Regions from separate parts of the Streptomyces sp. NBC_01445 genome, predicted to be linked through region 2. Evidence: predicted binding sites of a transcription regulator. Region 2 holds the regulator's gene; the other holds the start of a gene.

Region 1 (15,791 bases), 1.1 Mb from region 2:
GCTCGTCGCGCCGGTCCGCGCCACGGACCCGGCGCGTGTAGTCGCCGTGCGAGATGGCGCGGGCGACCGTGTTCATCTCGTCGAGCGGCGCGGTCAGCGAGTGCGCCACGAACTGGGTGATGAGGAGCGTCGCGATGACCGAGAAGACCGTGATGAAACGGAGCTCGGTCTGGGTGCGGACGGCGACCATCAGCAGTCCGGTCGTGATGAACACCGAGACCACGACCAGCGTGCCGAGCTTGGTCTTGATGGAGAACGGCCGCAGGCCGGCCTGCACCCAGTGGCCCGCCAGGGGCCGGGCGGCCGGGGGAGTGCCGGGCGCCAGGCCCGGCGACCCCGGCTCGTACCCGTCCGCGTCCCGTACGTCGGATGCGCCGCCGCTGCCGGTCATGGCGTCGGCGTCTCCAGCGCGTAGCCCACACCGTGCACGGTGCGGATCCGCTCGGCGCCGATCTTCCGGCGCAGCGCCTTGATGTGGCTGTCGACGGTCCGGGTGCCCGACGCGTCCGCCCAGTCCCACACCTCGGCGAGCAGCTGCTCGCGCGAGAGGACGGCGCGGGGCGTGTTGGCCAGGCAGACCAGGAGGTCGAACTCCGTGGGCGTCAGGTGGACGTCCTCGGAGCGCACCCGCACACGGCGCTGTGCGTGGTCGATCTCCAGCTCGCCGAGCCGCAGGATGCCGCTCCTGGGCGTGGCCGCCGCGAGCGCCGCGCGCTCGACCCTCCGCAGCAGGACGTGCACGCGCGCCGCGAGCTCCCGCATCGAGAAGGGCTTCGTCATGTAGTCGTCGGCACCCACGCCGAGCCCGACGAGCATGTCCGTCTCGTCGTCGCGCGCCGTGAGCATCATCACCGGCACCGGCCGCTGCGCCTGCACACGGCGGCAGACCTCGAGCCCGTCGAAGCCGGGCAGCATGATGTCGAGGATCAGCAGGTCCGGCTGCCACGCCTCGGCCGTGTCGACCGCCGCCGGACCGTCCTGTGCCGTTTGCACCAGGAATCCCTCGGCGCGCAGCCGTGCGGCGATGGCGTCGACGATCGTGGGGTCGTCCTCGACGACCAGGACCCGTCGCTGGGCACCCGGCGTAGCCGTGGTGCCGTTGTGGGAGGTGTGTGTCTGCTCCATCGCCCCGCCCCTGAATGCGCACATCCGTGTGCGCTTGACGCTTGAATGATCTGGGTTTCGGCAGTCAGCGTACGGGGAGTTACCGCGAGTCGGCTACGCAGGCCTGACCCCGAGATGTACGACGTCCGGAACGCCCCGGACAACCGGGATCTCTTCGGTGCGGACCGACCGGAATCCGGCATTCCGCAAGGTTCCTTCAAAATTTGCGGAGGGCTGTGCGGACCACACGGCGAGCACGCCACCAGGGGCGAGCCGCTCCCGGCAGGCCGCGAGACCTACCGGTGAGTAGAGGTTGTCATTACCCTCCGTCACCGTCCAGTCGGGTCCGTTGTCGATATCGAGGCACAGCGCGTCGTACGTCTCGGTCGATTCCTGGACGTACGAGACAAGGTCCGCCTCCACAATCTCCGTGCGCGGATCGGCGAGCGCGGACCGTGACAGTTCGGACAGCGGGCCCTCGCGATGCCAGTCGACGATCGCCGGCTCGCGCTCCACGACCGCGATGCGGCCCCAGCGGGAATTCGCAGCCGCGTGTGTGAGGGAGAATCCGACGCCGAGCCCGCCGATAAGAATTCTTGGCGCCGGGCGGTCGTCGAGAGCGTCGAGCGCCGCGTCGACCAGGAGGCGCTCGGAGCGCCCGTCGGATGTGTCCATCAGGAAGCATCCGTTGGCGATGATCTGGAGCAGCGCGCCGTGGCGCCGCAGTACGACCTCTCCGAAGGGCCCTTCGCGCCGGTCGAGGACGACGGGGGCGGTGTGGTCGGTGTCGTACGGGGCGGGGTACGAGGTGGACATGGCGTCCATCCTGCCGTAACCGGTGCGACGCCCGGCTGTCCCTGGAAAGGGAGTTGACGGCTCTCCTGTGCGGGTCCTGTGGATCGTGCCGCACGTGGCGCCGGTCATAGACAGCGCGGGTGCGAGGGGCGAAGGGTTGGGGCGGGCCGGACGGGAAAGGATGCCGCAGGTGGAGCGTGGCGTGACGGTCGAGGCTGGCGGGGCGGATGTTTCTTCGGAGACGCTGCCTGAGGCTTCGCCACCCCTGCCGCGGCACCTGCTCGACGCCATCCCGGCTCAGGCGCCGGGCAATGGCACAGCGCTTGACGCGACCGTCGGGCGCACGGCGCCCGAGAGCGCCGCCCCTCGTCGCCGGCTGCGCCCCTGGCGGCTGTTGCCCACGCCCACGGGGACCCCGTTCACCTTCGTCTACGCCGCCGTCCTCATCGGCACGTCCCTCTTCGCGCTGTTCGCCGACCCCGGCGTCGTCGCGTCCGCGCTGCGGGGTTCCAGTACCGACGTGGCGCACCTCGCGCACACGCCCGTGTTCGTGCTGGTCGCGAGCGCCCTGTGGATCGCCGGCGGGATCACATCCCCGTTCGCGGTCTGCTTCCTCATCGTCCTCACGGCGCTGGAGCGCAGGATCGGCGGCCTGCGCACCGCCGGTGTCTTCGTCCTCGGCCACACCGTGGCGACGCTCGCCACCGAGGTGCCGGTCGGGCTCTCCGTGATGGCCGGGCATCTGCCCGAGAGCTCCCTGCACCGCCTCGACTACGGCATCAGCTTCGGCGTGGCCGCGAGCATCGGCGCGCTCGCCGGTCTCCTCACGCCCTGGCTGCGCTGGACCGTGCTCGCCGTCTCCGGCGGAATGCTGGTCGAGGACCTCATCGCCTTCACCGACCCGATGGCGAACTGGGGCCATCTCATGGCCCTCGCCATTGGCATCGGGACCTGGCCGCTGGTGCGCCGGTGGCGGCGCGCGCCGGAATCCTCCGCGACCTGACGCAGTCCCCCCGGCCGGCCCATGGTCGTACACGTCACACACCCCCTCTGAGCTGCGGATTTCCCCTGCCCATCGGCTGATCGCCGAGAGCGAACAGCGCCAGGGGAACATTCACGGGCTCACGTGCATTGAGTCTCCATAGCTCAACTTGACTGCTTAAGGGGAGATCATGGCATCGACGTCCACACCGCTCACCCTGCCCGTGCTGCCGCTCGACGACGAGGTCGTGCTGCCCGGAATGGTGGTGCCCCTGGACCTCAACGACAACGACGTACGCGCCGCGGTGGAGGCCGCCCAGGCAGCGGCCCGTTCCAGCGGATCTGTGGGCGGCAGCAAGCCGAAGGTGCTTCTTGTTCCCCGGATCGACGGCACATACGCGAACACCGGCGTGCTCGGGACCGTCGAGCAGGTGGGCCGGCTCGCCGACGGCGACCCCGGCGCCCTGATCCGCGGTCGCAGCCGTGTGCGGATCGGCGCGGGCACGACCGGCCCCGGCGCCGCCCTGTGGGTGGAGGGCCTCGCGGTCGAGGAGACCGTGCCGGAGCCGCTGCCCGGCTCCGTGACCGAGCTGGTCACCGAATACAAGGCGCTCGCCACGAACTGGCTGAAGAAGCGCGGCGCCTGGCAGGTCGTGGACCGCGTCCAGCAGATCGACGACGTCTCCGCGCTCGCCGACAACTCCGGCTACTCGCCCTTCCTGAGCACCCCGCAGAAGGTGGAGCTCCTGGAGACGGCCGACCCGGTCGCCCGGCTCAAGCTGGCCACCGAGCAGCTGCGCGAGCACCTCGCCGAGCAGGACGTGGCCGAGTCCATCGCCAAGGACGTCCAGGAAGGCGTCGACAAGCAGCAGCGAGAGTTCCTGCTGCGGCGCCAGCTGGACGCCGTGCGCAAGGAGCTGCGCGAGCTGAACGGTGAGTCGGAGGGCGAGGAGTCCGACGACTACCGCACGCGGGTCGAGGCCGCCGACCTTCCGGAGAAGGTCCGCGAGGCCGCGCTCAAGGAGGTCGAGAAGCTGGAGCGGTCCAGCGATCAGTCCCCCGAGGGCTCGTGGATCCGCACCTGGCTCGACACGGTCCTCGAACTGCCGTGGAACGAGCGCACCGAGGACGAGTACGACATCCAGGGCGCCCAGAGCGTCCTCGACGCCGAGCACTCGGGCCTGGAGGACGTGAAGGAGCGCATCACCGAGTACCTGGCCGTGCGCAAGCGGCGTTCCGAGCGCGGGCTCGGCGTCGTCGGCGGGCGCAGGGGCGGCGCGGTGCTCGCGCTCGTCGGCCCGCCCGGCGTCGGCAAGACCTCGCTCGGCGAGTCCGTGGCGCACGCCATGGGCCGCAAGTTCGTCCGCGTCGCCCTCGGCGGCGTACGGGACGAGGCGGAGATCCGCGGACACCGGCGTACGTACGTGGGCGCCCTGCCGGGCCGTATCGTGCGGGCGATCAAGGAGGCCGGGTCGATGAACCCGGTCGTGCTGCTCGACGAGATCGACAAGGTGGGGTCCGACTTCCGGGGCGACCCGGCGGCCGCCCTGCTCGAAGTCCTCGACCCGGCGCAGAACCACACGTTCCGCGACCACTACCTGGAGGTCGAACTCGACCTCAGCGACGTCGTGTTCCTCGCGACGGCGAACGTCCTGGAGGCCATCCCGGAGGCCCTGCTCGACCGTATGGAGCTGGTCAGGCTCGACGGGTACACCGAGGACGAGAAGGTCGTCATCGCCCGCGATCACCTGCTCCCGCGCCAGCTGGAGCGGGCCGGTCTGGACAAGGGCGAGGTCACCCTCGACGAGAGCGCGCTGCGCAAGCTCGCCGGGGAGTACACGCGGGAAGCCGGCGTACGCAACCTGGAGCGGTCCGTCGCACGCCTGCTGCGCAAGGTCGCGGCCCAGCACGAACTGGGCGAGCGCGAGCTGCCGTTCACCGTCGAGGACACCGACCTGCGGAGCCTCATCGGGCGTCCGCACCACGTGCCCGAGGCGGCGCAGGACCCGGCCGAGCGCCGTACGGCGGTGCCGGGCGTGGCCACCGGACTCGCGGTCACCGGAGCGGGCGGCGACGTCCTCTACGTGGAGGCGTCCCTCGCCGACCCGGAGACGGGCGCGGCCGGCCTGACCCTGACCGGTCAGCTCGGTGACGTGATGAAGGAGTCCGCGCAGATCGCGCTCTCCTTCCTGCGCTCGCACGGCGCCGAACTGGAGCTGCCCGTCGCCGACCTGAAGGACCGGGGCGTGCACATCCACTTCCCGGCGGGCGCGGTGCCGAAGGACGGCCCGAGCGCGGGAGTCACCATGACGACCGCTCTCGCGTCGCTGCTCAGCGGGCGCCAGGTCCGTACGGATGTGGCGATGACCGGTGAGGTGTCGCTGACCGGCCGTGTGCTGCCGATCGGTGGCGTCAAGCAGAAGCTGCTCGCCGCGCACCGGGCCGGGATCACGACGGTCGTCATCCCGAAGCGGAACGAGGCGGACCTGGACGACGTCCCCGCCGAGGTCCTGGAGAAGCTGGACGTGCACCCGGTGACGGACGTGCGCCAGGTGCTCGAACTGGCGCTGGCCCCGGCCGCCGTGGAGGTTCCGGTCGCGGCGTGACGCCTGTGTCCTTCAGTGGGCTCCGCCCACTGGGGCCGGATGACGAAGGCCCGGGTCCCCTTGGGGGCCCGGGCCTTCCCTGTGCGGCAGCCGCTAGCCGTTGGCCAGCGCCTGCAGTCGGTCGTAGGCGCCGTTGAACTTGCTGTGGTCGCCGACCGTCGGGCCGGACGACGTGTACTGCCACATCGTGTAGAAGCCCCAGCCGGCCGGGAGCGCGCCCGGGTCGGTGTTGTAGCGGGCGATCCAGAGCGGGTTGGTCGCCCCGAAGGCGCTGGAGTTGCCGGTGCACTCGGTCCACCAGCTCGTCGCCGTGTAGATCACGGCGTCGCGGCCGGTGCGGGCCTTGTACTGGTTCACGAAGTCACGGATCCAGCTGACCATCCCGGCCGCGGTCTTGCCGTAGCAGGCCGCGCCGTACGGGTTCCACTCGATGTCGAGCGCGCCCGGCAGGGTCCTGCCGTCCCGGGACCAGCCGCCCCCGTGGTCCACGAAGTAGTTGGCCTGGGCGGCGCCGGTCGTCGTGTCCGGGGTCGCGAAGTGGTACGCGCCGCGGATCATGCCGACGTCGTAGGAGCCGTTGTACTGCTGGGCGAAGTAGGGGTTCGTGTAGTACGTGCCCTCCGTGGCCTTGACGTAGGCCCACTTCACGCCGCTGTTCCAGAGGGTCGCCCAGGCCACGTTGCCGTTGTGGCTGCTGGTGTCCACGCCCTCGGTCTGGGCCGCCTTGTTGTCGGCGGGCAGACCGCCTCGGCCGTCGTGCTCGGCGACGCCCATGCCCATCGTGGCGGAGCCACGGGCGGGGACGTCGGCTGCCTGCGCCGCGGTGGGCAGGGTGAACAGCAGCGAGAGCGCCGCGAGGATGACTCCGGCCGCCGGGATGCGCCTCAGGCGCGGGCGGCGGACGGTTCCGGATCTGTGCACGGGCATTGCGTGCCTCCGAAGGCCTCGTTGAGCTTCTGTGAGCTCGGTGGGGGGGACCTTTCGACATGTCACTGGTGTGGACATGTCACTAATGAAGCTACGCACGTAGACCGCCGGGAGGGAAGGGGGCCCGGATGCTGCCGTTGGTCTACTCCTGCGAAATACTGGCGGAGCTGCGGCAATGGCCGCGAATGGCGGAAACTTTCAGGAACGGGAAACCCTGGCATGGGTGCTGACGTGCACGAGGACGGGAACGGCGCGCGGCCGGGCGCCGAATTCGACGCGACGGAGAGTGGTGTGGACCACGAATTCTTGTCCCTGGAGCGGGAGTTGACGGTCTTCCTCAGGCGGGCCCGCGCCTCCTCCGGCGAGATGGCGCGCGCCGTCCACCCGGACCTCGAACCCGCCGCCTACGGCCTCCTCGCACGCCTGGAGGAGTGCGGCCGGCAGCGGGCCACCGAACTCGCCGCGTACATCGGCGTCGGCAAGGCCACCATGAGCCGGCAGCTGCGCGCCCTGGAGGACCTCGGGCTCGTCGCGCGCGAGCCCGACCCCGCCGACGGCCGCGCCTGGCTCATCCACCTCACCGACGAGGGCCGCGCCAACTTCCGCCAGGTGCGCGACGCCCGCCGGGCCACGTACGTACGCCAGCTCGCGGGCTGGGACCGCACCGAGGTGGCGGAACTGGCCCGGCTGCTGCACCAGTTGAACGCCGGGGCCGAGAGCTAGGGCCCTACAGCTCCACGTACACCGCCGTCGCGTCGTCATGGGTCTTGCTGCGCCGCAGGAAGACCCGGTCCTGCTCGTCCGCGTCCTCCAGGGCCCGTACGCGCGCGACCGCCGCGTGAGCGCCCTCCTTGCGTACGAGCGCGAACAGGTCTGCCCAGTCGCCCTCGTGGAACTTCTCCACCCAGCGCGTGACTCCGTCGGTCAGTGCCACGAGCGTGCGCGCCTGCGCGCGGGGGAGTTCGCCGGTGACCGCGCGGGTGGCGGCCGAGGGGTCGGCGGCGGCCGTGAAGAAGCCGCCCTCCTTGTTGCGCACCGTCGCGTCGGCCACCTCGTCCGAGACGAGGGAGGAGCGCGGCACGCGGTCGAGCCGGTCGTCCACGAGCGCCGTGACCGAGCCGGACGCGTCCTCGACCAGCAACACCGAGTCGGACAGCACCAGATACTCGACCCGCTCCGCGTCCCACCGCGCCAGGACCACGGTTGCCTGAGGCGTACGCGGGTGAGAAAGGTCACAGGTACGCCGATGGGTGTCGGCGGTGCGGCGGATTGCCTCGGCGAGGACGGCGGTCAACGTCATATCCCTGAGTGAAACGGACAGTTCACCCAATGCGCCGCCGAGCCGGGCCGTGAACCAGGGGACGGAATGCAGGCAGCCGGTCTCGCCCCTGGGCGGCGTGACCCCGTCCAGGACCACCAGTACTCCACCCTGTCCGGAGGCGGGAACGGCCGCAGAGGCGTAGTCCTCGTTGGGTCGGTCGGGGCTTCTGGGCTCCGTCGCGAGTTCGATGCGCATCCGGCCAGTCTGCACGAGCCCTTCACAAGAGGCCCGTTGAGTCGCGAGTTGAGCCGCATCGGCAGGTCAGGCGCCTGGTTTCGCCCGGAATGATCGACTCCGCCGGAGAGTGGCGGGGCATCTTGCCAAAGCCTGTGAGAGACGTCCAACCGGCGCCCCGTTCGGGCTCCGTGCCCATGCCACCGGGACTTGCTCGCCAACTCCCGCTCGATGTTCACTCCTTCGGGTGGCTGGCTAGGTGATGCGCGACCACTGCTCACCGGCACTGGAATGGTCTGGAGCCATTCCAGGGGGCGCGCGCGTTGACAGATCGTCACCCGGGCCCATGGGTAGACGAGTCAGGAATGCGAGCACCGGTGCGGAAGATGCGGCCTCGACGCAAGGGCAAGCAAGCGGCCTCCGAAGCGGACGAGGGGCGCACGACGGTTCCCGCAGGACCCGCCGCGCAGGCCCCGGCGGGCACCCCCGCGGACCCCGGAGGACGACGTACCGCGCGGGTGCGCAACCGGCTCATCATCGCCGTGGCGGTAGTCGCCGCGGCGATCGCCGGTGCCGCCGCACCCGCTCTCATGACCGCGTCCGGGCAGATCGGCGACTCCCAGGAGCTGGTCGACCTCGCGGCGCGGACCCAGCAGACCGTCACGCTCTCCCACTCCCTGGCCGACGAGCGCGACGAGGTCACCGCCTTCATCGCCGCCGGGCGGCCCAAGGGGGAGGGGCTCTCCGAGAGCCGCAGCGCCCGCGTCGACCGGCAGCTCGAAGAGCTCCGCACCGACGCACCGGCCCCGCTGCAACGCGACCTCGCCGGCATCGCGGCCGTCCGCCGGGCCGCGCTCACCGGCAAGGGCAGCGCTCTTGAGGCGCACAAGGCGTACTCCGACGCGATCAACGAGCTGCACCGCACCGCCGAGCAGCTCGCAGAGAGCACCCCGCCCCGCGCGGGTTCCGGAGCACACGCCTTCGCCGACCTCGACCGGGCCGTCGAACAGGCCTCCGCCGCCCGCGGACTCCTGCTCGCCGCGCTCGCCGTGCCGCGCTCCAGCCAGACGTCCACGGTCATCGACCCGGTCACCGGACTGCCGAAGACCGTCGTCTCCCAGGACTCGGCCGACGGCAAGCAGCGCGACGCCCTGAGCGCCGCCGCCCAGCAGGCCCAGGTACGCGAACAGGCCGCGCTCGCCGACTTCGAGGACGCCGCCCCGGCCGCGTCCGTCGCCTCCTACGGCGCGACGGTCACGGGGCCCGACGTCACCAAGGCCGACAAGTACCTGGCCGCCCTCACGGACGAGCCCACGCTGTCCGCCGACGACCTCGCCGGCAACCCCAAGAACATCGACGCCGCGCTGTCCGCCCGTATCGACCTGATGCGCGGCGCCGAGTCGTCCCTCTACGACCGGCGCACCAAGGACCTCGCCCTGCTGCGCGACGACGATGTCGACGCGCTCGAGGTCCGCATCGCGCTGGCCGGTCTGTGCCTGCTCGTCGCCGTCGGCGTCTCGATGGCCATGGCCCGCACACTGACCAGGCCGCTCGCGGTGCTCCGCCTCGGCTCGGCCCGCCTCGCGGGGGACCCGGCGAGCGAGGAGCCGGTCAAGTTCACCGGCCGCAACGACGAGTTCGCCCAGGTCGTACGGTCCGTCAACGCCCTGCACGCGCACACACTCGGCCTCCACGAGCGCCTCACCACGCTGGAGGCCGACCGCAAGCACCTGATCGGCCAGCGCGCGACCATGGCCGACGAGCGCGAGAAGCTGCGCGCCGAACTCGCCGCGGCCGCGGCCCACCTGGACCGGGTCCGGCACAGCATCCACGGCACGTTCGTGAACCTCGCCCTGCGCACCCTCGGCCTCGTGGAGCGCCAGCTCGGCGTCATCGAGAACCTGGAGGAGCGCGAGCAGGACCCCGAGCGCCTCGCGACCCTCTTCAAGCTCGACCACTTCGCCACGGTCATGCGGCGGCACAGCGAGAACCTCCTCGTACTCGCCGGCGCCGAGCACGGCCACGGAAACCCGGGGGCCGTCCCGCTGGTCGACGTCGTGCGCGCCGCGGTCAGCGAGATCGAGCGCTACGAGCGGGTCCGGATCTCCGCGCTCCCGCCGCACGCGCACCTCGCCGGCTTCGCCGCCGACGACCTCAGCCACCTTGTCGCCGAAGTCCTGGAGAACGCCACGTCGTTCTCGCCGCCCGACGCCTCCGTCGAGGTGTCCGGCTGGCTCCTGGAGAGCGGCGAGGTCATGCTCTCCGTCCAGGACGAGGGCATCGGCATGACCGACGAGCGGATGAAGGAGCTCAACGCCCGCCTCGCCGCCTTCGCGGACGACGAGATGTTCGACCCCGAGGACGGCGACGGACTCGGCCTCGGCCTGTACGTCGTGGCCCGGCTCGCCGCGCGCCACGGCGTGCGGGTGCAGCTGCGCGAGCAGAAGCAGGGCGGGATCGCCGTCGTCGTCGTGCTGCCCAGGACGCTCCTCGCGGCGGCCCCCGCGGCAGCCGTGCCGCCGCGGGTCCCGGTGGCGGGCGCCGCGCCCGCCGTGCACCTGCCCGGATCCGAGGCCGAGGCCAACTCCAATGTCCTGAGCGGCCGTTCCAAGGACGGCCACGACCCGCTGATCGCCGCGGCGGAGCACGCCGTACGGGAAGCGGGGACAGCCGCCGAAGCGCCCGCACCGGTGGCGGAACCCGAACCGGAGCTCACGAAGCCCGCGGTCCCGGCCGAGTCACCCGCCGAGACGACCATGACGCTGACGGCGCCGATCTCGGCCGTCGACCCGGAACCCGTACCGGCCGTCGACCCGGAACCCGTACCGGCGGCAGCCCCCGAGCCCGCGCCGCAGACCCTGCACCTCGACGACGAGCCCGCGCACGAGCGGGTCGCCGACGAGACCGGCGCCGGGCAGACCAGCGGCACCCCGGGCCTGCCCACCCGGCCCAAGGCCGACACGCCTCCCGCTCCCGAGGCGGCGGACGAGCCCGTGATCCCCGCGGCCCGCACCCCCCAGTGGGAGCGCGTCACGGACAAGGGCCTGCCCAAGAGGACCCCCAAGATCTCGGCCCCCGCGCCCGCCGCGGCGCCGCGCACCGGATCCGTCGACGCGGACGCCCTGCGCCGCAGGCTCGGCGGATTCCACCAGGGGGCCAACAAGGGACGGCGGGACGTCGAGGCCGAGATCGGCGGGACGGAACAGACCGCAGAACCCAAGGGGGACACAGTCGAGGAGGCAAGCAGTTGACTGCGCCCAGTCGCACGCCGAGTGCGTCCACCCCCGGATTCGGACTCAGCACCGAAGCCCGCAACCTGCACTGGCTGCTGACCAATCTGGTGGAGGAGGTGCCAGGGCTCCTCTCGGTCGCGGTCGTCTCCTCCGACGGGCTGCTCCTGCTCTCCTCCGACCCCGGCAGGAACAATGAGCGCCCTGCCGACCACAGCGGCGGACCCAAGGGATCAAGCGCCGACCTGGCCACGATCGTGTCCGGCGTCGGCAGCCTCACCATCGGCGCCGCCAAGCTGATGGACGGCGGCAGCGTCAAGCAGACCATGGTCGCGATGGAGGAAGGCAGCCTCTTCGTCATGTCCATCAGCGACGGCTCACTGCTCGGCGTGCACGCCACCCCGGACTGCGACATGAGCGTCGTCGCCTACCACATGGCGCTCTTCGTCGGCCGTGCCGGGCACGTCCTCACGCCCGAACTCCGCAGTGAACTGCGCCAGTCGATGGAGAACGCCAAGTGAGCAGCAGCAGTAGCGTCACCAATCTCAGTACCGGCGGCCCGAAACTTCCCACCCGGGGCGGCGACCGCAAGCCGGCCCGGGTGCGCCCCTACTCGCTCACCGGCGGCCGCACCCGCTTCGGCCATGTGCTGCTCGTCGAGACGTTCGTCGCCGCGCTCGAAGCGCCCGAGGAACGCCTCGAGATAGGCCAGGGCACGCTCTCGACGCGGATCATGCCGGAGATGCGGGCGATCGTGGAGCTGTGCCGCCGCATGCGCACGGTCGCCGAGATCGCCGCGCTCCTGACGATGCCCCTCGGCGTGGTCCGCGTACTGCTCAGCGACCTCGCCGACCAGGGAAAGATCCGCGTTTACGGAACCGGCCACGGCCCGGGCCAGCCGGACCGCGCACTGCTTGAAAGGGTGCTGAGTGGACTCCGTCGTCTCTGAAGGCGTCACCGAGGGCGTCACGCCCGCCTTCGTACCTGCCCAGCCGTCGTCCGGCCGTGAAGGCATCGCCTTCGAGCCCCAGGAAGAGCTCCAGGCCTGGCAGACGGACCGCACCCGCGCCCCGATCGCCACGAAGATAGTGGTGGCCGGCGGCTTCGGCGTCGGCAAGACCACCCTCGTCACCGCCGTCTCGGAGATCCAGCCCCTCCAGACCGAGGCGCTGATGACCCAGGCGAGCGAGGAGACCGACGACCTCACCGCCACCCCGGACAAGACCACGACCACGGTCGCCATGGACTTCGGGCGGATCACGCTCGACGACGACCTGGTGCTCTACCTCTTCGGCACACCGGGGCAGCAGCGCTTCTGGTTCATGTGGGACGACCTGGTGCGCGGCGCGATCGGCGCGGTCGTGCTCGCCGACACCCGGCGGCTGTCCGACTGCTTCCCGGCCCTCGACTACTTCGAGAGCTGCGGGCTCCCGTACATCGTCGCCGTCAACCACTTCGACGGCTCCGACGAGTTCGCCGCCGCCGACGTGCGCGAGGCTTTGACGGTGCCGCCGCACATCCCTGTCCTCATCATGGACGCGCGGCAGCGCATCTCGGTCGTCGAGACCCTCCTGGCCCTCGTCGGCCACGCGCTCGACGCCACCCCCGAATAGCCACCACCCCTCAGCAGTAGAAGAGGCACCCGCATGCGGAAGATACTCGTCGTCGGAGCCGGACAGTCCGGTCTCCAGCTCGCCCTCGGCCTCCAGTCGAACGGGTACGAGGTCACCCTGATGTCCAACCGCACCGCGGACGAGATCCGGTCCGGCCGGGTCATGTCCACGCAGTGCATGTTCGACACGGCGCTCCAGCACGAGCGCGACCTCCAGGTGAACTTCTGGGAGTCCCAGGCCCCGAAGATCGAGGGCCTCGGCGTCTCCGTCGCCGCCCCCGGCTCCTTCGACCCGGGTCCCTCGCAGCGCGCCATCGACTGGGTGGGCAAGCTCGACGGCTACGCGCAGTCCGTCGACCAGCGCGTGAAGATGGCCGGCTGGATGGAGACGTTCGCGCAGCGCGGCGGCCAGCTCGTCATCCACGGCGCCGCGGTCTCCGACCTCGACTACTTCGCCCGCACCTACGACCTGGTGCTCGTCTCCGCCGGCAAGGGCGAGCTGGTCTCGATGTTCGGCCGCGACGCCTCGCGCTCCCCGTACACCGAGCCGCAGCGCGCGCTTGCCGTCGCGTACGTGCACGGCATGGGCCCCCGCCCCGAGCACCCGGAATTCGACGCGGTGCGCTGCAACCTGGTGCCCGGCGTCGGCGAGCTGTTCGTCATGCCGACCCTCACCACCTCGGGCCGCGCGGACATCCTGTTCTGGGAGGGCATCCCCGGCGGTCCGCTGGACGCCTTCAAGGGCGTCAAGGACCCCTCGGAGCACCTGGCCCTCACCCTGGAGCTGATGGAGAAGTTCACGCCCTGGGAGTACGCGCGCGCCACGAAGGTCGAGCTGACCGACGCCAACGCGACCCTCGCCGGCCGTTACGCGCCGACCGTCCGCAACCCGATCGGGCGGCTGCCCGGCGGCGGCGCGGTCCTCGGTGTCGCCGATGTCGTCGTCGCCAACGACCCGATCACGGGCCAGGGTTCGAACTCGGCGTCCAAGTGCGCCGCCTCGTACCTCGACTCGATCACCGAGCAGGGCGACAAGCCGTTCGACGAGGAGTGGATGCAGTCCACCTTCGACCGCTACTGGGACACCGCGCAGCACGTCGTGAAGTGGACCAACGCGATGCTGGGCGTCCCGCCGGAGCACGTCCTCAACCTGATCGGCGCCGCCGGCCAGCTCCAGCCGGTCGCCGACCGCTTCGCGAACGGCTTCAACAACCCGGCCGACTTCGAGAACTTCTTCTATGAGCCCGAGAAGACGAACGCCTATCTGACTTCGGTGACGGGGGCCTGATAGGTCTGTGACCAGTAACGATGTCATCGTTATTGGTCATTACTGGCCGTCGTGGGCCGTTGCTTCACGGCCCACGGACGGCCCAGGCGTCAGTTAGTTGGAGTCGAGCCTGTTACGGCGATCTGGAGAGGCTGCTCAAGTTGCAAGCCCGCCGCAAGCCGATCCATCCAACGGCCCGTCACACGAAGCCATCATCCGGGACCATGAGCCCATGGATCAGGGTGTGGCAGCGGTGATGGCTGGACTTGCGGAGACCGTTGGGGCCTTATCTGGTGCCGTCGCCGGGCTGCGCGGTGGGCGACCTGGTGCTCTTAAGGCAGTGGGAGCCGCTCGCGCTCAGGTACAGGACAAGCGCGGACGCATTGAGGAAGGGCCGGGAGGAGCTGGCACCACCAGCAGCTTGCTGCTGCGGATCGCGCGGTTACGGACCTTCAGATAGCCGTCTTTGATATCCGGCTCTGGGGCCGCGCGAGCGAACGCGGATATGTCCCCCTAGAGATGAGTAGGCGGGACAGGATAGACCGCTTCGGGGGGAGGCAGTGTCCGCCGTCGCCGGCCTCTGGCGCGGACAGCATCGGGTGACGGAGAGCCCTGACCCTCCATAATCCGCACTTGCCGAGGGGCAGCAGCGGCCGGCGTCCCGGGACGCCTACCATCGGGCGAGCGCCTCAGCGGACGGCCGCGCGTACTTCGCGAGCGACCGGACCGACGTGTGGCCGGAGAATGTCACGAGCATCGGCGTGCTCGCGCCGTCCTCCGCTACATGGATCAGTTCGAGTGCCGCAGCTGATGGAGCGTCACCTTCTTCCCGATTGCCGCCATCGTGAGCTCCTCGAACAGCTCGGCAGCCCGTTGGCACGACAGGCGCGCCTGCGTACTGGCCCACTACGCCGATTCGCGATCAGGCACGCCCAGGATGCTCCGCCACCGGCATCCGCGCGCCTGATCGGCGACAGCACGCACACGCCGGGGACAGCGTGCACAGGACGGAGACAGCGCGCAGACTGGAAGGAGTTTGCGTGCCTCAACGTCCGTCGTGAAGCGTGACATCAATGTGTCGCCGTCATTGTCAAATCGAGCGTCGCGCAACGGTCACGCTGGATCAACGCCACGGTTGCGGCGGACCTCCCACACTGCTGGAGGTAACCCTGCCCCCAGCGTCTGAAGAGGAGATGTCATGGCGAAGAGCATCCGGAAACGAATCCTGCACATCGTCGGCGGGTCTTGCGCTGCTGCGCTGCTCACTGGGGCGGTGGGCGTGACGAGCGCCGAGGCGGCGCCTCAGACAACGAAGGCTACGGCGGAATCGTCGAGCGCGGCACCAGACCTGGTTTGCACACGAGGTTCTGTCATTGTTAGCACTGCGCAAGGTCCCCGCCGTGTGTGCAAGGCGGCGACAGCGCAAAGGGTCGTCGTAGTCCAGCGGGTAGTGCAGCAGTCGCAACGGTCGCAGCTCCCGCAGCTGTCGCAGCTCCCGCAGCTCCCGCAGCAGCCGCAGCAGCCGCAGCAGCCGCAGCAGCCGCAGCAGCCGCAGCAGCCGCAGCAGCCGCAGCAGCCGCAGCAGCCGCAGCAGCCGCAGCAGCCGGCGCCTGCCCCGGTGCCTGCCCCGGTGCCTGCCCCGGTGCCTGCCCCGGTGCCTGCCCCGGTGCCTGCCCCGGTGCCTGCCCCGGTGCCTGCCCCGGTGCCTGCCCCGGTGCCTGCCCCGGTGCCTGCCCCGGCGCCTGCCCCGGCGCCTGCCCCGGCGCCTGCCCCG
Region 2 (15,791 bases):
GGCGACAGTGCCGCCCTTCGCGGCGATGCCGATGAGCAGATGCTCGGTGGAGAGGTACTCGTCCCCGAGCTCCTCGGCGCGCTGCGCCGCGTCCGCGATGACCGCCAGCAGGTCCCGGTTGGGTCCGGGCGGCGCGACGGTCGAGCCGGTCACGCTGGGCAGCGCGCCGAGGACCCGCTCGGCCCCGGACCGCACGGCGGCCTGATCGGCTTCGACGGCCGTCAGCAGATCCGTGATGTTCTCGTTTTCCCGCCCCTCAAGGAGTGCCAGAAGCAGATGCGCGGGAGTCAGATCCGCGTGCCCTCCGGACACGGCCCGACTGGTGGCCGCGTTGATCGCGTCCCGGCTCCGGTTCGTCAGCTCGGCGTCCACGTGCGCACTCTCCTCCTTGCGTATACCTCTCCAGCACACTGACCCTGTCAGCATACACAAAGTTGAGTCGAATCCACTCAAGGGACGAGCCGGGTACCCCCGGGCGGGATATGTCCTGGAACGGGGATATCTTCCGGAGCATGGCCAAGCGGAACGACCCCCTGAACCCAGACCCGGCCTTCCTCGGCTTCTGGCGGGAACGGCACCTGTGCACGCTGACGACCCTGCGCCCCGACGGCACCCCGCACGTGGTGCCGGTCGGCGTCACGTACGACCCGGAGGCGGGCCTCGCGCGGGTGATCGCGAACAAGTCGAGCGCGAAGGTGTCGCACGTGCTCGCGGGGTCGGCAACGGCGGAGGGCGGGGCCCGGGTCGCGGTCTGCCAGGTCGACGGCCGGCGCTGGGCGACGCTGGAGGGCCTCGCGGTGGTCCGCACGGAGCCGGACCGCGTCGAGGAGGCGGTACGCCGGTACGCGGAGCGCTACGAGCGCGTGCCCGCACCCAACCTGGACCGGGTGGCCATCGAGATCACACTGACGCGGGCGACGGGAAACGGGTCGCCCGCGCAGCGGTGACACAAAGCTGCAGCGGCGCCACCGTGTTCAGGTCCACGGTGGCGCCGCTGCGGGGGGAAGCACCTGCGCGATCTACAACGACGGGGGAATCGCGTCAGGCACTGCGGGGGGTGGCTGAGGCAGTACGCGGAACTTCTGGTCCCGCCTCCCGATCCAGCTGGTGGTCACGCTGGTCGAGGTTAACGAAGACCATTCCGTACCTGACGGCACACCGCACGGGCTGCGGGGCGCCCCGAGGGCGGCGAAGACACCGGTAGGCCCGGATCTCCTCGTCGTCGAACTCGTCCCGCACGACGACGATCGGCTCACCGAACAGGGTGACCATCAACGAATCGCCGCGATGAGGAATCGCCGTGGCGAGGTCGATGAAATGCCACCCGGACCGGTAGGCGGTCGCCATCTCACGGCGAAATGTTCTGTCGTCGGGGGGTGTCGTCATACGGCCGCGTCCACGGGAGCGACACTCCAGGAAAGATCCGGAGGCGCGATGTTCTTTCCGGCGGACGCGTGAGTGGCGGGTGTGCCACTCCAGGAGAGGTCCTGGGTGCTGAGCACACCGAAAGCCAGACCGGCGGAGAAGGCAACAGCCATCACCGAGCGAAGCATTTTCTTGCACATAGTGGGCTTCGTCCTCACTTCCATGGCGTCTCTCCCCCGACTCACTAGACGATGGCTCATTCGGCCATCCAAACACCACAGGATCGATGCATCATGTTCCTGCACGTTCAGGACCCTGGGGGGTGGATCTATGACCACGAATGACGCACATCGGACACATCCTCATGCCACGACTGAACTGTGCGACGAGGGCAGGCGGTTGTACGCCAATGCTCTGCGTTCCGGACGCATCGCCCGAAGCGAAGTGACGGCCGCTCCCTGCCTGATGGATTTCGCCCTTCTCCACCCAGACCCGGATGACGCCAACTGGCTCCGCCCGCTTCCTCCCGCCGCCGCCCTGGCACAGCGCCTCCACCCCATCGAACGGGAAATCCAGGAGCGAAGAAGCCTGGCGGTCGAACTGACCGAATACTTCGAGCCATTCATGGCCATCAGCGCGCAGGATCGGCCCACGACGCACGCCGTCACCGTGCTCGAAGGAATCAACAGGATCAATTCGGCCATCGAACTCGCCATCGCAGAGTGCCAGTCGGAGATCCTCACGGTCCAGCCCGGCGGCGGCCGCAGCGAGCATTCCCTGACGGAGGCGCTCGAACGGGGCCAGGCGGTCATCGCGCGCGGCATCACGATGCGCACGCTCTACCAGCACACGGCCCGGCACAGCCAGGGAACTCTCGTGTACGCCGAGCACATGGCCAAGGGGAACGTAGAGATACGCACCCTTGAGGAACTCATAGAGCGGCTGATGGTCTTCGACCGGACCGTCGCGTTCATACCGGTCCCCGGAGACCACCCGGTCGCCCTGGAACTCCGGCATCCGGGCCTCGTCGAATACCTGGCCAAGGTCTTCGAGCAACTGTGGCGGCGTGGGGTCCCCCTCCTGGAGGAGACCCCCTACGCACCCCCGACCGACGGCATCACCGGAGTCCAGCGGTCGATCGCCAAGCTGCTCATCGAAGGCCACGTGGACGAGGCGATCGCCCGACGCCTCGGCATGAACGTCCGCACCTGCCGCGCCCACATCGCCAAGCTCGCCGCCGCGCTCGGCAGCGGAAGCCGCGCGCAACTCGGCTTTCTGATAGCGCAGTCGGGGATCCTCGACCAGGATCACTGAATGTCGAAGGAGGAGAGCCACACGTGACCGCCGAGGTCCATCCCCATGGAGTCGAGGAGCTGTGCGCGGCCGGCTCGCAGCTGTACGCGCGCGCCCTGCGAGAAGGCCGCATCCACCGCGAGGACGCCGACCCCACGCCCTGCCTTCTCGAATTCGGTCTCCTGCACACCGCCGCCGACGACATCCAGTGGCTCACACCCGTCGCGCCGGCCGTGGCCCTGCCCGGTCTCCTTCGCACCATAGAAGACGAGATCGCCCAGCAGCGCCGCCGCGAAGCCCGCCTGGCAGAGGCGTTCGCGCCGCTGATGGCCCTCGACGCACAGCGCGCCGCCGTCCCCCACGCCCCCATGCTCACGGTGCTGCTCGGCTTCCAGCGCATCAACGACGCCATCGGCGAAGCCATGGCGGAGTCCGAGGCGGAGCTGCTCACCATCCAGCCCGGCGGGAACCGCCCCCCGACACTCCTGGCCGCGGCCCTGCCGCGCGAACAGGAAATGCTGGCCCGCGGCTGCCGCATGCGCACCCTCTACCAGCACACGTCCCGTCACTCGCCCGCGGTGCTCGCCCACTACGAGCAGTTGGAGGGCGACGTCGAGGTCCGCACCCTGGACGAGGTCACCGAACGGCTCATCCTGCTCGACAGGAGCGTCGCGTTCATCCCGGCGAACCCCGACCGCACGGTCGCCCTGGAGATCCGGCACCCCGCCCTGATCGCGTACCTCGTCACGACCTTCGAACGGCTGTGGCGCCTGGCCACCCCCATGTTCCCCGAAACGGGCCAGGGGACCCCGGTCACGAGCGGTGTCCCCACCCGTCAGCGGACCATAGCCGGGCTGCTGATCGAGGGTCACAACGACGCCGTCATCGCCGAACGCCTGGGCATGAACATCCGCACCGTCCGCGTCCACATCGCCAAGCTCGCCAGCACACTCGGCAGCGACAGCCGCGCCCAACTGGGCTATCTCATCGGTCAGTCCGGAATACTGGAACAGGACCGCTGACCTCAGGTCCAGGACTCCGGGTCAAGGCCCACGTCGGTGTGGAGAACCGCGGCCCGGCGTGGGTGGCCTGGATCGGCGCGGGCGAACCCGTCGCTGCGTTCGACGCGCGCCTCCCGGAGGGCACGACCGTCACCGGCAAGCCCGCCGGCTGCGACGAGACGGGCACCCACCTGCACACGTGCCGGACCCCGAGCCTGCCCCTGGAGAAGACCGGTTCGACGTCCGGCTTCGTCCCGCGCGTCGACCGCGCCGTGGACGGCGGCGCGAAGGGTCCGGTCGCCACGCGGAACGACGACCCGGACCTGCGCGTCTCGACGCTCGCCCCTCAACCGGCCGACCTCACGGACGAGTTCACGATCTGCCACAGCTGAGCGGACACGGCGCCCCGCACCAAGGGGAGGGGCGCCGTACGATCTGCCGATCCGCCGGCCTACTTCAGCCCGATCCGCGCACAGTCCGCCGCGTATTTCGCCGTGCAGATGTCCCCGACCTTGTAGATCCCGTCCTTGACCACCGTCGATTTGATGTTGCTCTGCGTCATCGGGACGACCTGGACCAGGAGCGAAGGGACATCCGGGGTGGTCGGGCTGTCGACCCGGTCCTTCGTGAGTGCGTCGAACTCGATGTTGCGCTGCTGTGCGATGAGGACGGCCATCTGCGCGGCGGTGGACGCCTCTTCGGGGTACGGCTTGTAGACCGTCATGTACTGGTCCCCCGCCACAATGCGCTGCACCGCGGCGAGCTCGGCGTCCTGACCGGTCACCGGCGGGAGGTCGGTGACACCGGCGGCCTTGAGGGCGGTGATGATGCCGCCCGCCATGCCGTCGTTCGCGGAGTAGACACCGGCGATGTTCTGCGCGCCGATGGCCTGGATCGCGCGCGCCATGTTGGCCCGCGCGTTCTCCGGCTTCCAGTCCTTGGTGTCGTACGACTTCGAGATCGTCACCTGGTCCTTGAGCTCGGCCAGGGCGCCGTCCTTGTAGAGCGCGGCGTTCGGGTCGGTGACCGAGCCGTTCATCATGACGATCCGGCTGTTCTTGGACGCCTTGCTGCCCAGCGCCTTGAGGAGCGCCATGCCCTGCACATGGCCGACCTGGTCGCTGTCGAACGACACATAGCCGTCGACGGGGCCCTCGGCCAGGCGGTCGTAGGCGATGACGGGGATGCCCGCGTCCTTGGCCTTCTTGACCGATCCCGCGATGGACTTGGAGTCGACCGCGTCCAGGATGAGTACGTCGACCCGGTCGGCGATCATCTGGTCGACCTGTCTCTCCTGGCGCTTCGCGTTCTGTTCCGCGTTGGCGTAGAGGACACGGCCCTTGCCGCTGGTGAGGCCCTCGACTTCCTTCTTGATGTGCGGATAGTCGAACTTCTCGTAGCGGGCGGTCTCCTTCTCCGGCATGAGGACGCCGATCTTCAGGTCCTGGTTCTGCCGGGCGGACGCCTTGGCCGCGGAGTCACTCTCCGGCTCGAGCCAGCTGCTCCCGCACCCGGTGAGAGCCACTGCCATGGCGGACGCAACGCCGACAACGGCGGCGCGCTTCGTACGCGGATTCACTTTCCATACCTCCCTGAAGTGACCGCGTCGTTGCGGCCGAGGTGGCTGGAAGCCAACTCCGCCTGAAACACAGCGTCAAGAGGTGAATCCGTAACGACTCGTAATCGGGTCCATGCGTTCCGGAGATGAACCCGCCCATACTCCGGGTAACCCCAGTAGCCGCAACCGTCACAGTCGTCCGCCCCGACCGCGCCCGGCCCCTTCGGTGAGCAAAGTCACGGTTCCCCCATGCTTCCTCCGCACCCTGTTCACGCCACCGCCGCTTCGGCGTCCCGCGCTGACCCAACTGCAACCTCGTGTCCCAAATCTGCCCGTCACTGTCCTCCGGGCAGCAGACCCGGCCATCCCCTTCACGAACGCGCAGGTCACCTACGTGACGCCCTGCCGAGGGCCGCACAACTGACGGACATAGGCGGGCGATCGGCAGAATGCGGCCATTGCGCTCCTCCCTCTCGCGGGAGGGCAGCGTTTCGCGCCGCACGCGGGGTCTGAGCGTGCGACGGGCACCGCCACTGCCACCGCGCAGCTCGACCGGAAGGACAGGGGCGGGGCGTACCTGAGCACGACGTCTGCCGCCGGGACGAGCGTCACCGCCACCGCGCTCAGCGGTCCCGGCGCCGCCGGTCGGGCTCGCCGTACGCTGCCGGCCTTCCACGGGACCGTACGGTCCCGCTCCGCCCCGTCCGGCGGCGGCACCGTCACCGTGCAGGCCCTCGACGGCACGGAGCGGCTGCGCGGTCCCCGCGCCGGCCCCTGCCGTCCCTGGCGGCGATCACCTCCTGCGCGGCCCTCGCCCTCGCCGTGCGGGAGGTGTCGGGGCGGCGCCGAGGGACACAAGAAGGGGCCTGGAGGCCGACGACTGTCGGCCTCCAGGCCCCTTCACGCATGCGCGTATCCGTAGTGCTTACTGCTCCGGCGCCCGCTTGGGCCGCCACACCACCAGCGCGCTCGTCTGCTGGACCTCCTGGTACGGGACCAGGTCCCGTCGGTAGGAGGCGTGAACGGCCGCCTCGCGCTGCTGCATCGCCGCCGCCGCTCCCTCGACCGCCGTCGAGAGTTCCGCGACCCGCTGCTGAAGCGCCGCGACCTGGTTCTCCAGTTCGATGATGCGCTTGATGCCCGCGAGGTTGATGCCCTCGTCCTGCGACAACTGCTGCACCTGGCGGAGCAGTTCGATGTCGCGGGCCGAGTAGCGCCGGCCGCGGCCCGCCGTGCGGTCCGGGGAGACCAGGCCGAGACGGTCGTACTGGCGCAGGGTCTGCGGATGCAGCCCGCTGAGCTGGGCGGCCACCGAGATGACATAGACCGGAGACTCGTCGGTCAGCTCGTAGGCCCTGCCAACAAAGGAACTCTGTCGTCGACGGCCGTCCATACGCTCATGCTCCCTTCGCGGCCTGGAACAGTTCTGCCCGCGGATCGGCCTCCGCAGTCGCCTTCCGGTACGCCTCGAGGGCGTCCTTCGCGGCGTCGGTCAGATCCGTGGGGACCGCGACCTCCACCGTGACGAGCAGATCGCCACGGGTGCCGTCCTTGCGGACGGCGCCCTTGCCGCGGGCCCGCATCGTCCGCCCGTTCGGCGTGCCCGGGGGCAGCTTGAGCGTGACCGGAGGCCCGCCGAGCGTGGGGACCTTGACCTCGCCGCCGAGCGCGGCCTCCGGGTAGCTGACCGGGACCGTGACCGTGAGGTTGTCGCCCTTGCGGCCGAAGACCGGGTGGGAGTCCACGTGCACGACCACGTACAGGTCGCCCGCGGGGCCGCCCCGCTCGCCCGGCGCGCCCTTGCCGCGCAGCCGGATGCGCTGGTTGTCCGAGACGCCGGCCGGGATGCGGACCTGCATCGTCCGGGAGGACTTCGCACGGCCCGACCCCTTGCAGACCTCGCAGGGGGTCTCCGCGATCAGGCCGCGGCCCTTGCAGTCCACGCACGGGTCGGTCAGCGAGAAACCGCCGCCGCCGCCGCGCGAGACCTGGCCCGTGCCGACGCAGGTCGGGCACACGCGCGGTGTGCCGTTCTTGTCGCCGGTGCCGGAACAGGCCTTGCAGGGCGCCTGCGACGACATGCGCAGCGGCACCGTCGCCCCGTCGACCGCCTCGGTGAAGCTGAGGGTGACCTCGGACTCGATGTCCTGACCGCGGCGCGGCTGCGTGCGCGTGCCGGCGCCCGCGCCGCCCCGGTTGAACAGGCCGCCGAAGACGTCCCCGAGTCCGCCGCCGAACCCGCCGGCACCCCCCGCCGTACCGCCCTGGGCGCCGCCTCCGAAGAGGTCGCCCAGGTCGAAGTTGAAGGAGCCGCCGCCCGGCCCGCCCGGCCCCGGACGGAATCCGCCGTTGCCGAACAGGGTGCGCGCCTCGTCGTACTCCTTGCGCTTCTTGGGGTCACCGAGGACGTCGTTCGCCTCGGAGATCTCCTTGAAGCGCTCCTCCGCCTTGGCGTTGCCCTTGTTGGCATCGGGGTGGTTCTCACGGGCGAGCTTGCGGTACGCCTTCTTGATCTCGGCGTCGGTGGCGTCCTTGGGGACGCCGAGGACCTTGTAGTAGTCCTTCTCGATGAAGTCCTTCGTGCTCATCCTCGACGTCCCTCCTCTCGCTGCTTACTGACGTCAGCCCTCGTCCGGGCCACCGCTCTCCTCGTCGTCGGCCGCGCCGTTGTCCTTGGCGGACTCGCCCTTGGCCGGCTGGGCCCCGGGCTGCGGCTCGGCCACGGCCACCCGCGCGGGGCGGATGGTGCGCTCGCCGATCCGGTAGCCCGGCTGCAGGATCGCGACGCAGGTCGTCTCGGTGACGTCCGGCGCGTACGAGTGCATCAGGGCCTCGTGGATCGTCGGGTCGAAGGGCTCGCCCTCCTTGCCGAACTGCTGGAGCCCCATCTTGGCGGCGACCATCTCGAGCGACTCGGCGACCGACTTGAAGCCGCCGACCAGCTCGCCGTGCTCGCGGGCACGGCCGATGTCGTCGAGTACGGGAAGGAGCTCGGTCAGAAGGCCCGCGACCGCGACCTCCTTGACCGTGACCCGGTCCCGCTCCACCCGGCGACGGTAGTTCTGGTACTCGGCCTGGAGCCGCTGGAGGTCCGCGGTGCGCTCGCCGAGCGCCATGCGTACCTGGTCCAGCTGGGCCGTCAGGCCTACGTTCTGAACCGCCGAAGCGGCTCCTGCTGCTGCGTCCCCGGCCGGGGCCGCCCCCTCGCCCTTGTCGGGCGAGGGAGCGGCCTTCGGCTCGGCGTCGTCGGAGGTGGCGCCGGAGGGGACGTCAGGCTCGTCGCTCTCGCTGAAGCCCGGGGTCTCCTCCGTCACGCGGCACCGTCCTTGCGGTCCTCGTCGACGATCTCGGCGTCGACGACGTCGTCATCAGCGGCCTTGTGCTCGTCGCCCGGGGCTCCGGCCTCGGGACCGCCCGCGGCCTGCGCGCCCTGGGCGTCGGCGTACATGGCCTGGCCCAGCTTCTGCGAGACGGCGGCGACCTTCTCGGTGGCGGTGCGGATCTCGGCGGTGTCCTCGCCCTTGAGCTTCTCCTTCAGCTCGGCGATGGACTCCTCGACCTCGGTCTTGACCTCGCCGGGGACCTTGTCCTCGTTGTCCTTGAGGAACTTCTCCGTCTGGTAGACGAGCTGCTCGCCCTGGTTACGGGTCTCGGCGGCCTCGCGGCGACGGTGGTCCTCGTCCGCGTACTGCTCGGCCTCCTGGCGCATCCGGTCGACCTCGTCCTTCGGCAGCGAGGAGCCGCCGGTGACGGTCATCTTCTGCTCCTTGCCCGTGCCCAGGTCCTTCGCGGTCACGTGCATGATGCCGTTGGCGTCGATGTCGAAGGCGACCTCGATCTGCGGGACACCACGCGGGGCCGGCGGCAGACCGGTGAGCTCGAACATCCCGAGCTTCTTGTTGTACGCCGCGATCTCGCGCTCGCCCTGGTAGACCTGGATCTGCACGGACGGCTGGTTGTCCTCGGCCGTCGTGAAGATCTCGGAACGCTTGGTCGGGATCGTGGTGTTGCGCTCGATGAGCTTCGTCATGATCCCTCCCTTGGTCTCGATGCCGAGGGACAGCGGGGTCACGTCGAGGAGCAGGACGTCCTTGACCTCACCCTTGAGGACACCGGCCTGCAGGGCGGCGCCGATGGCGACGACCTCGTCCGGGTTCACGCCCTTGTTGGCGTCCTGACCGCCGGTCAGCTCCTTGACGAGCTCCGCGACGGCGGGCATACGGGTCGAGCCACCGACGAGAACGACGTGGTCGATCTCCGAGAGCTGGATGCCCGCGTCCTTGATGACGTTGTGGAACGGCGTCTTGCAGCGCTCCAGAAGGTCGGACGTGAGCTGCTGGAACTGGGCGCGCGTGAGCTTCTCGTCCAGGTGCAGCGGGCCCTCGGCGGACGCCGTGATGTAGGGCAGGTTGATCGTGGTCTCGGTCGAGGACGAGAGCTCGATCTTCGCCTTCTCGGCGGCCTCGCGCAGGCGCTGGAGCGCCATCTTGTCCTTGGAGAGGTCCACGCCGTGGCCGTTGTTGAACTGCTTGACCAGGTAGTCGACGACGCGCTGGTCCCAGTCGTCACCACCGAGGTGGTTGTCGCCGTTCGTGGCCTTCACCTCGACGACGCCGTCGCCGATCTCGAGCAGCGAGACGTCGAAGGTGCCGCCACCGAGGTCGAAGACGAGAATGGTCTGGTCGTCCTTGTCGAGACCGTAGGCCAGGGCAGCGGCCGTCGGCTCGTTGACAATACGCAGGACGTTCAGACCGGCGATCTCGCCGGCCTCCTTCGTCGCCTGGCGCTCGGAGTCGTTGAAGTACGCCGGGACGGTGATGACCGCGTCCGCGACCTTCTCGCCCAGGTACGCCTCGGCGTCGCGCTTCAGCTTCTGCAGGATGAAGGCGCTCATCTGCTGCGGGTTGAAGCTCTTGCCGTCGATCTCGATCTTCCAGTCAGTGCCCATGTGGCGCTTGACCGAACGGATCGTCCTGTCGACGTTGGTGACCGCCTGGCGCTTCGCGACCTCTCCGACGAGCACCTCACCGTTCTTGGCGAAGGCGACGACGGACGGCGTGGTCCTGGCGCCCTCGGCGTTGGTGATGACGGTGGGCTCGCCGCCTTCGAGAACGCTGACGACGGAGTTAGTCGTGCCCAGGTCGATGCCGACCGCACGTGCCATTTCAATTCCTCCAGCATGACTACTTGAGTGGATCTGGCTCAAGGATGCATGACGACCGCTGTTCAGTCAACAGAGCTGAGTCGGGCCGACTCAACTTTTATGTGGCCCTTATGGAAGCCAGGGGATACGCGCAGGTCAGCTACCGCGTCGGGGCCTTCGTCATGAACCTGCGACGTCCACAACAGCGGTCCGTACGGGCCGGCGAACCCGCCGCCGCAGCCCGTAGACCGGCACCCGCAGCAGCCCGGCGACCGACCCGGCCGCCGCGCAGAGCGGCCACAGCGCGGCCAGCGGATCCAACGTCCCGTCGTGCAGCAGGAGTCCGGTCACCGCACCGGCGAGCGACGCGACGCCGAGCACCACCGCCACGCCCCGCGGGGTGAGGCCGAGCAGGCGGAGCCGGTGCGCGATGTGGTCGGCGCCGCCCTGGAAGAGCGGCCGCCCCGCGCGCCGCCGCGACACCGCGACGAGGGCCGCGTCCGCCGTCACCACGACCGTCACGGCGAACAGCGAGCCCGCGCCGGGCAGCGCCTCGTGGCCCGCGTTCACCAGGACCGCGGCGGACGCCAGCAGGAAGCCCGTGAACAGGGACCCGCAGCTCCCGAGGTGCATCCGCGCGGGGTACCAGTTGTGCATGAGGAACCCGGTGAGCGCCGCCGCGAGCACCCCGAGAGTGGCGGCGAGCGGGCCGAGCCCCTGGGTGGTGGCGCAGGCGCTCAGGCCGAGCGCGGCCACGACGGCGACGGTGCCGAGCGCCCCGTCCGAGGTGTCGAAGAGCCGGCAGGCGTTGGTGACGAAGACGATCCACAGGACGGCCAGCGCGCCGACCAGAAAGCCGAGTTGAGCGGTGTGCACGACGAAGGTCGCCGCCCCCGCCTCGACGACGACGCGGGCCCGCGCCCCCACCGGCCGCACGTCGTCGAGGAACCCGAGCGCGGCGACGGCCCCGGCCGCGATCAGCAGCGTCAGCGCGCCGGAGCCGAGCGGAAGGAGTCCGGTGCAGGCTCCGACGGTGGCGACCACGGCCGTCACCGTGGCGACGGCGGCGCCGCCCAGGCGCGGCGTCCTGCGCCCCGTGCGGCCCACCCGCCGGACGGTGAATCCGGTGCGCAGGGCGACGAGACGGAGCAGGGCGGTGAGGGCGGAGGCCGCCGGCAGGGCGGTCGCGGCGGCGGCGATCCCGTAGGACACGGCGGACGTCCCGTCAGCTCGGTTTGCGGTATCGGGGTGACACCGGAGGGCACGCCCGGCCGGAGACCTTCATAAGCTAGTCGCTTATGTCGCAATATGGAGTGAATAACACGATTTGCTTTCGCTGTCGACCGAGGGTTGCCTCAGCGACGCAGATCACCGCCCGGCTGGCTACAGTGCGGCCACACAAGTGGGTAGTCTCAGCATGGACTGAAATAAGTTACCGCTTAGTAATCGCTGAATATCCACCCTCGCAGGCCCGAGGAGCCCCCGAATGCAACTCGCCGCGATCATCGTGTCGCTGGTCCTGATCGTGGTCGGCGTCGCACTGTTCGTCCGAGCCATCGCGCAGATCTACCGCTTCATGCGGCTCGGCCAGAACGTCCCCGCCGGCACCCGCACCGACGAACCCGTACAGCGCACCGTGACGGTGGCCAAGGAGTTCCTCGGCCACACCCGGATGAACCGCTGGGGCATCGTCGGCGTGGCGCACTGGTTCGTGGCGGTGGGCTTCTTCTCGCTGCTGCTGACGATCGTGAACGCCATCGGCCAGCTCTTCCAGGCCGACTGGCTGCTCCCGATCATCGGTGAATGGGCCCCGTACAACGTCTTCGTCGAGTTCCTCGGCACGATGACGGCCCTCGGGATCCTGACGCTGATCGTCATCCGGCAGCTGAACCGGCCGGACCGGCCGGGCCGCAAGTCCCGCTTCGCCGGGTCCAACACCGGGCAGGCGTACTTCGTCGAGGCCGTCATCCTCATCGTCGGCATCTGCATCTTCACGCTGCACGCCCTGGAGGGCGCCCAGCACCATGTGGACAGCTACGAGGCCTCGTTCTTCGTCTCGTACCCGGTCGTCTCCTGGTTCCGCGGCATGGACGTCTCCACGCTGCAGAACCTCACGTACTTCTTCGCCGGGCTGAAGATCGCGACCTCCTTCATCTGGATGATCACGGTCGCCCTGAAGACCGACATGGGTGTCGCCTGGCACCGCTTCCTCGCGTTCCCGAACATCTGGTTCAAGCGTGAGGCGGACGGCGACGTCGCGCTGGGTGCGCTGCAGCCGATGACCAGCGGCGGCAAGGAGATCGACTTCGAGGACCCGGGCGAGGACGACGTCTTCGGCGTCAGCCAGGTCGAGCAGTTCTCGTGGAAGGGTCTACTGGACTTCTCCACCTGCACCGAGTGCGGCCGCTGCCAGTCGCAGTGCCCCGCCTGGAACACCGGCAAGCCGCTCTCGCCGAAGCTCCTGATCATGTCGCTGCGCGACCACGCGCACGCCAAGGCCCCCTACCTGCTCGCCGGTGGCGGCAAGTCGATGGAGGGCGAGGAGAAGGCGACCGAGGAGCAGCTGGCGGACGTCCCGGCCGGGGCGCTGGCCGAGGCCGAGCGCCCGCTGATCGGCACCCTCGAAGAGAACGGCGTCATCGACCCGGACGTCCTGTGGTCCTGCACCACCTGCGGCGCCTGCGTCGAGCAGTGCCCGGTCGACATCGAGCACATCGACCACATCGTCGACATGCGCCGCTACCAGGTGATGATCGAGTCCGCGTTCCCGTCCGAGGCGGGCACGATGCTCAAGAACCTGGAGAAGAAGGGCAACCCCTGGGGCCTGGCGAAGAAGCAGCGCCTGGAGTGGCTCAAGGAGCTCGACTTCGAGGTCCCGGTCGTCGGCAAGGACATCGAGGACCTCACCGAGGTCGAGTACCTCTACTGGGTCGGCTGCGCCGGCTCGCTCGAGGACCGCGCGAAGAAGACCACCAAGGCCTTCGCGGAGCTGCTGCACATGGCGGGCGTCAAGTTCGCGATCATGGGCGGCGACGAGAAGTGCACCGGTGACTCCGCCCGCCGCCTGGGCAACGAGCCGCTGTTCCAGCAGCTCGGCCAGGAGAACGTCATGGCGCTGAACATGGCGTTCGGCGAGGAGCTCGACGACGACGGCAAGGTCGTCGCCGAGTCGGCGAAGCCCAAGTCGGCGAAGAAGATCGTCGCAACCTGCCCGCACTGCCTCAACACCATCGGCAACGAGTACCCGCAGCTCGGCGGCGATTACGAAGTAATCCACCACACCCAGCTGCTCCAGCACCTCATCGACGAGGGCAAGCTCATCCCCGTCACGCCGGTCGAGGGTCTGATCACCTACCACGACCCGTGCTACCTGGGCCGTCACAACAAGATCTACACGCCCCCGCGTCAGATCATGGACGCCGTCCCGGGCCTGCGTCAGCAGGAGATGCACCGCCACAAGGAGCGCGGCTTCTGCTGCGGCGCCGGCGGCGCGCGGATGTGGATGGAGGAGCGGATCGGCAAGCGCATCAACAACGAACGTGTTGACGAGGCGCTGTCGCTGAACCCCGACATCGTCTCCACCGCCTGCCCGTTCTGCCTCGTCATGCTGACCGACTCGGTCAACGGCAAGAAGAACGACGGCCAGGCCAAGGAGTCCGTCACGGTCGTCGACGTGGCCCAGCTGCTCCTCGACTCCGTGAAGACGCCGGCCGACCCGGCGGGTTCGGAGGAGACCGAGGACGCGCCGGAGCCGGAGCCGGTGAAGTAGCGGTCCGGTAGCCGGGCCGGGGTTCCGTACGCGAATCCGACGTCGTACGTGGAGGGGCCGATCGGGGAGACCCGGTCGGCCCCTCCGGCGTTCCCGGAGAGGCGTGTGACGGGCCACCGGAGGGGCGTTTTCGGGACAGAGAAAGGGCGTTTACGGGACAGGGGCCGCGCTCCGTGACCAAACCGGCAGGCCCCGCCCCTACCCCCTCCCTCACCCCGGCGGCATCATGAACGGGTCAAGTGGCGCATGAGGCGGGCGGGTCAGAGGCGATGGTGGGCATACGGGGCGGCCGCAGCGCCGCGATACGCAGGGCCGCGGCGGGGTGCACCCTGCTCATGGTCGCCGCCGTCACCGGCTGCGGCGGCGACGACAAGCCCGCCGCCGCCAAGCACCGCCCCGTGGCCATGGCCGGCAAGTCCGGCGCCGCGCTCCCCGTCCCGCACGGCCGCGGCAGCAAGGTGGCGCACGACTTCAACGGGGACGGCGCCCCCGACCTCGTACTGGACGATCTCGTGCACGACGGGCTCGGGGACGACGCCGGGATCGGGGTCGTGTACGGGAAGAAGGGGCACGGACTCGTGCCCGGGGCGCGGCAGTTGCTGCGTCCCGCGAAGTACGCGGCGCCGACCAAGGGCGAGACGCCCGCCGCGTTCGACTCCGAGGCGAGCTGCGACCTCGACAAGGACGGCTTCACCGATCTGGTGGTGTCGACCGATCCGCCGTTCGACGGGCAGGGGCAGCCACCGGTGCCGCTGCAGATCCTGTTCGGCGGCCCGGGCGGGCTCACCCACCAGGGCGTGAAGCTCGTCGTCCCCGCCCAGGCGCGGTTCGGCAACGACTGGCCGGACCAGCCGGTGTGCGGCGACTTCGACGGGGACGGCTCGGTCGACCTCACGGTCCACGCGAGCGGCGGGCGGCTGAGCTTCCTGCCCGGCCCCTTCACGCGCAAGGGCACCCCGCGCGCGGCCGGCAAGCCGCTGACCGCACCCGGCAACGTACCCGTGGGCCCCGCCTTCGACGTCGACCGCGACGGGTACGACGACCTCCTCGTACGCCGCACCTCCCGCGGCTCGTCACCGTCCCGGATCGTCCTGGGCGGCCCGCAGGGACCGGCCCGCTCCGGCGCCGCGCTGCCGTCCGGCCTCGGCCTCGCGGTGGGCCGTTTCACCAAGGGCGCCGGCGCGGACACCGCGCTGCTCACGGCCTCCGGCGTCACCCTCTCGCGGCCGGGCGCCGCCGCCCTCAAGGCCACCGGAACGGCCATCACCGCGGGTGACTTCGACGGGGACGGCGTGGCAGAACTCGTCGTGTCCGGCGGCACGTCGAAGGCCCCGAAGGTCCTGCCCGCGAACGGAAGAGCGGCCGTGACCGTCACCCCCGGGGCCGCCGGCACCACCCAGGTCCTCGAGGCGACCGACTTCGACGGCGACGGACGCGCCGACCTCGTGGTCCGCACGTACCGCGGCGAGAGCACGGACACGATCGCCGTGTACCCCGGGGTCAAGGGCGGCGCACTCCTGGCCGGAAAGCCTCAAGTCACCTTCTCCACAGCGGAGTTCTGAGAGCTGGCGGGCCGGCGTGCGCCGCACTCGGTGCCGCCGGCGTCCACCCCGCCTCCCGTATCCGCTGTTCACCGCACAGCCACCCGGACACAACCATCCC

The links. Region 2 encodes HspR, which represses chaperone genes until heat shock. Its sites were predicted from a motif close to TTGAGNNNNNNNNNCTCAA; they were not measured.
Region 1: lon (endopeptidase La) is a predicted target of HspR. The motif match lies at 3,031-3,049, and genes of this name have one in related genera.

What each region holds. Positions count from the first base shown of each region.
Region 1 covers NZ_CP109485.1:4,081,869-4,097,659, reverse strand. Annotated here, with positions in the region: gene OG574_RS18515 (HAMP domain-containing sensor histidine kinase) at 1-391, opposite strand, end outside; gene OG574_RS18510 (response regulator transcription factor) at 388-1,125, opposite strand; gene OG574_RS18505 (spermidine synthase) at 1,219-1,920, opposite strand; gene OG574_RS18500 (rhomboid-like protein) at 2,102-2,902, shown strand; gene lon (endopeptidase La) at 3,072-5,486, shown strand; gene OG574_RS18490 (lysozyme) at 5,580-6,413, opposite strand; gene OG574_RS18485 (MarR family winged helix-turn-helix transcriptional regulator) at 6,633-7,136, shown strand; gene OG574_RS18480 (protein phosphatase 2C domain-containing protein) at 7,141-7,929, opposite strand; gene OG574_RS18475 (sensor histidine kinase) at 8,274-11,159, shown strand; gene OG574_RS18470 (roadblock/LC7 domain-containing protein) at 11,156-11,659, shown strand; gene OG574_RS18465 (DUF742 domain-containing protein) at 11,656-12,087, shown strand; gene OG574_RS18460 (GTP-binding protein) at 12,152-12,751, shown strand; gene OG574_RS18455 (styrene monooxygenase/indole monooxygenase family protein) at 12,785-14,038, shown strand.
Region 2 covers NZ_CP109485.1:5,174,920-5,190,710, forward strand. Annotated here, with positions in the region: gene clpB (ATP-dependent chaperone ClpB) at 1-372, opposite strand, end outside; gene OG574_RS23630 (pyridoxamine 5'-phosphate oxidase family protein) at 513-947, shown strand; gene OG574_RS23635 (hypothetical protein) at 1,042-1,386, opposite strand; gene OG574_RS23640 (helix-turn-helix transcriptional regulator) at 1,696-2,679, shown strand; gene OG574_RS23645 (LuxR C-terminal-related transcriptional regulator) at 2,703-3,680, shown strand; gene OG574_RS23650 (hypothetical protein) at 3,719-4,051, shown strand; gene OG574_RS23655 (sugar ABC transporter substrate-binding protein) at 4,111-5,238, opposite strand; gene OG574_RS23660 (heat shock protein transcriptional repressor HspR) at 6,143-6,610, opposite strand; gene dnaJ (molecular chaperone DnaJ) at 6,615-7,805, opposite strand; gene grpE (nucleotide exchange factor GrpE) at 7,839-8,531, opposite strand; gene dnaK (molecular chaperone DnaK) at 8,528-10,381, opposite strand; gene OG574_RS23680 (MraY family glycosyltransferase) at 10,541-11,572, opposite strand; gene OG574_RS23685 ((Fe-S)-binding protein) at 11,847-14,129, shown strand; gene OG574_RS23690 (FG-GAP repeat domain-containing protein) at 14,465-15,691, shown strand.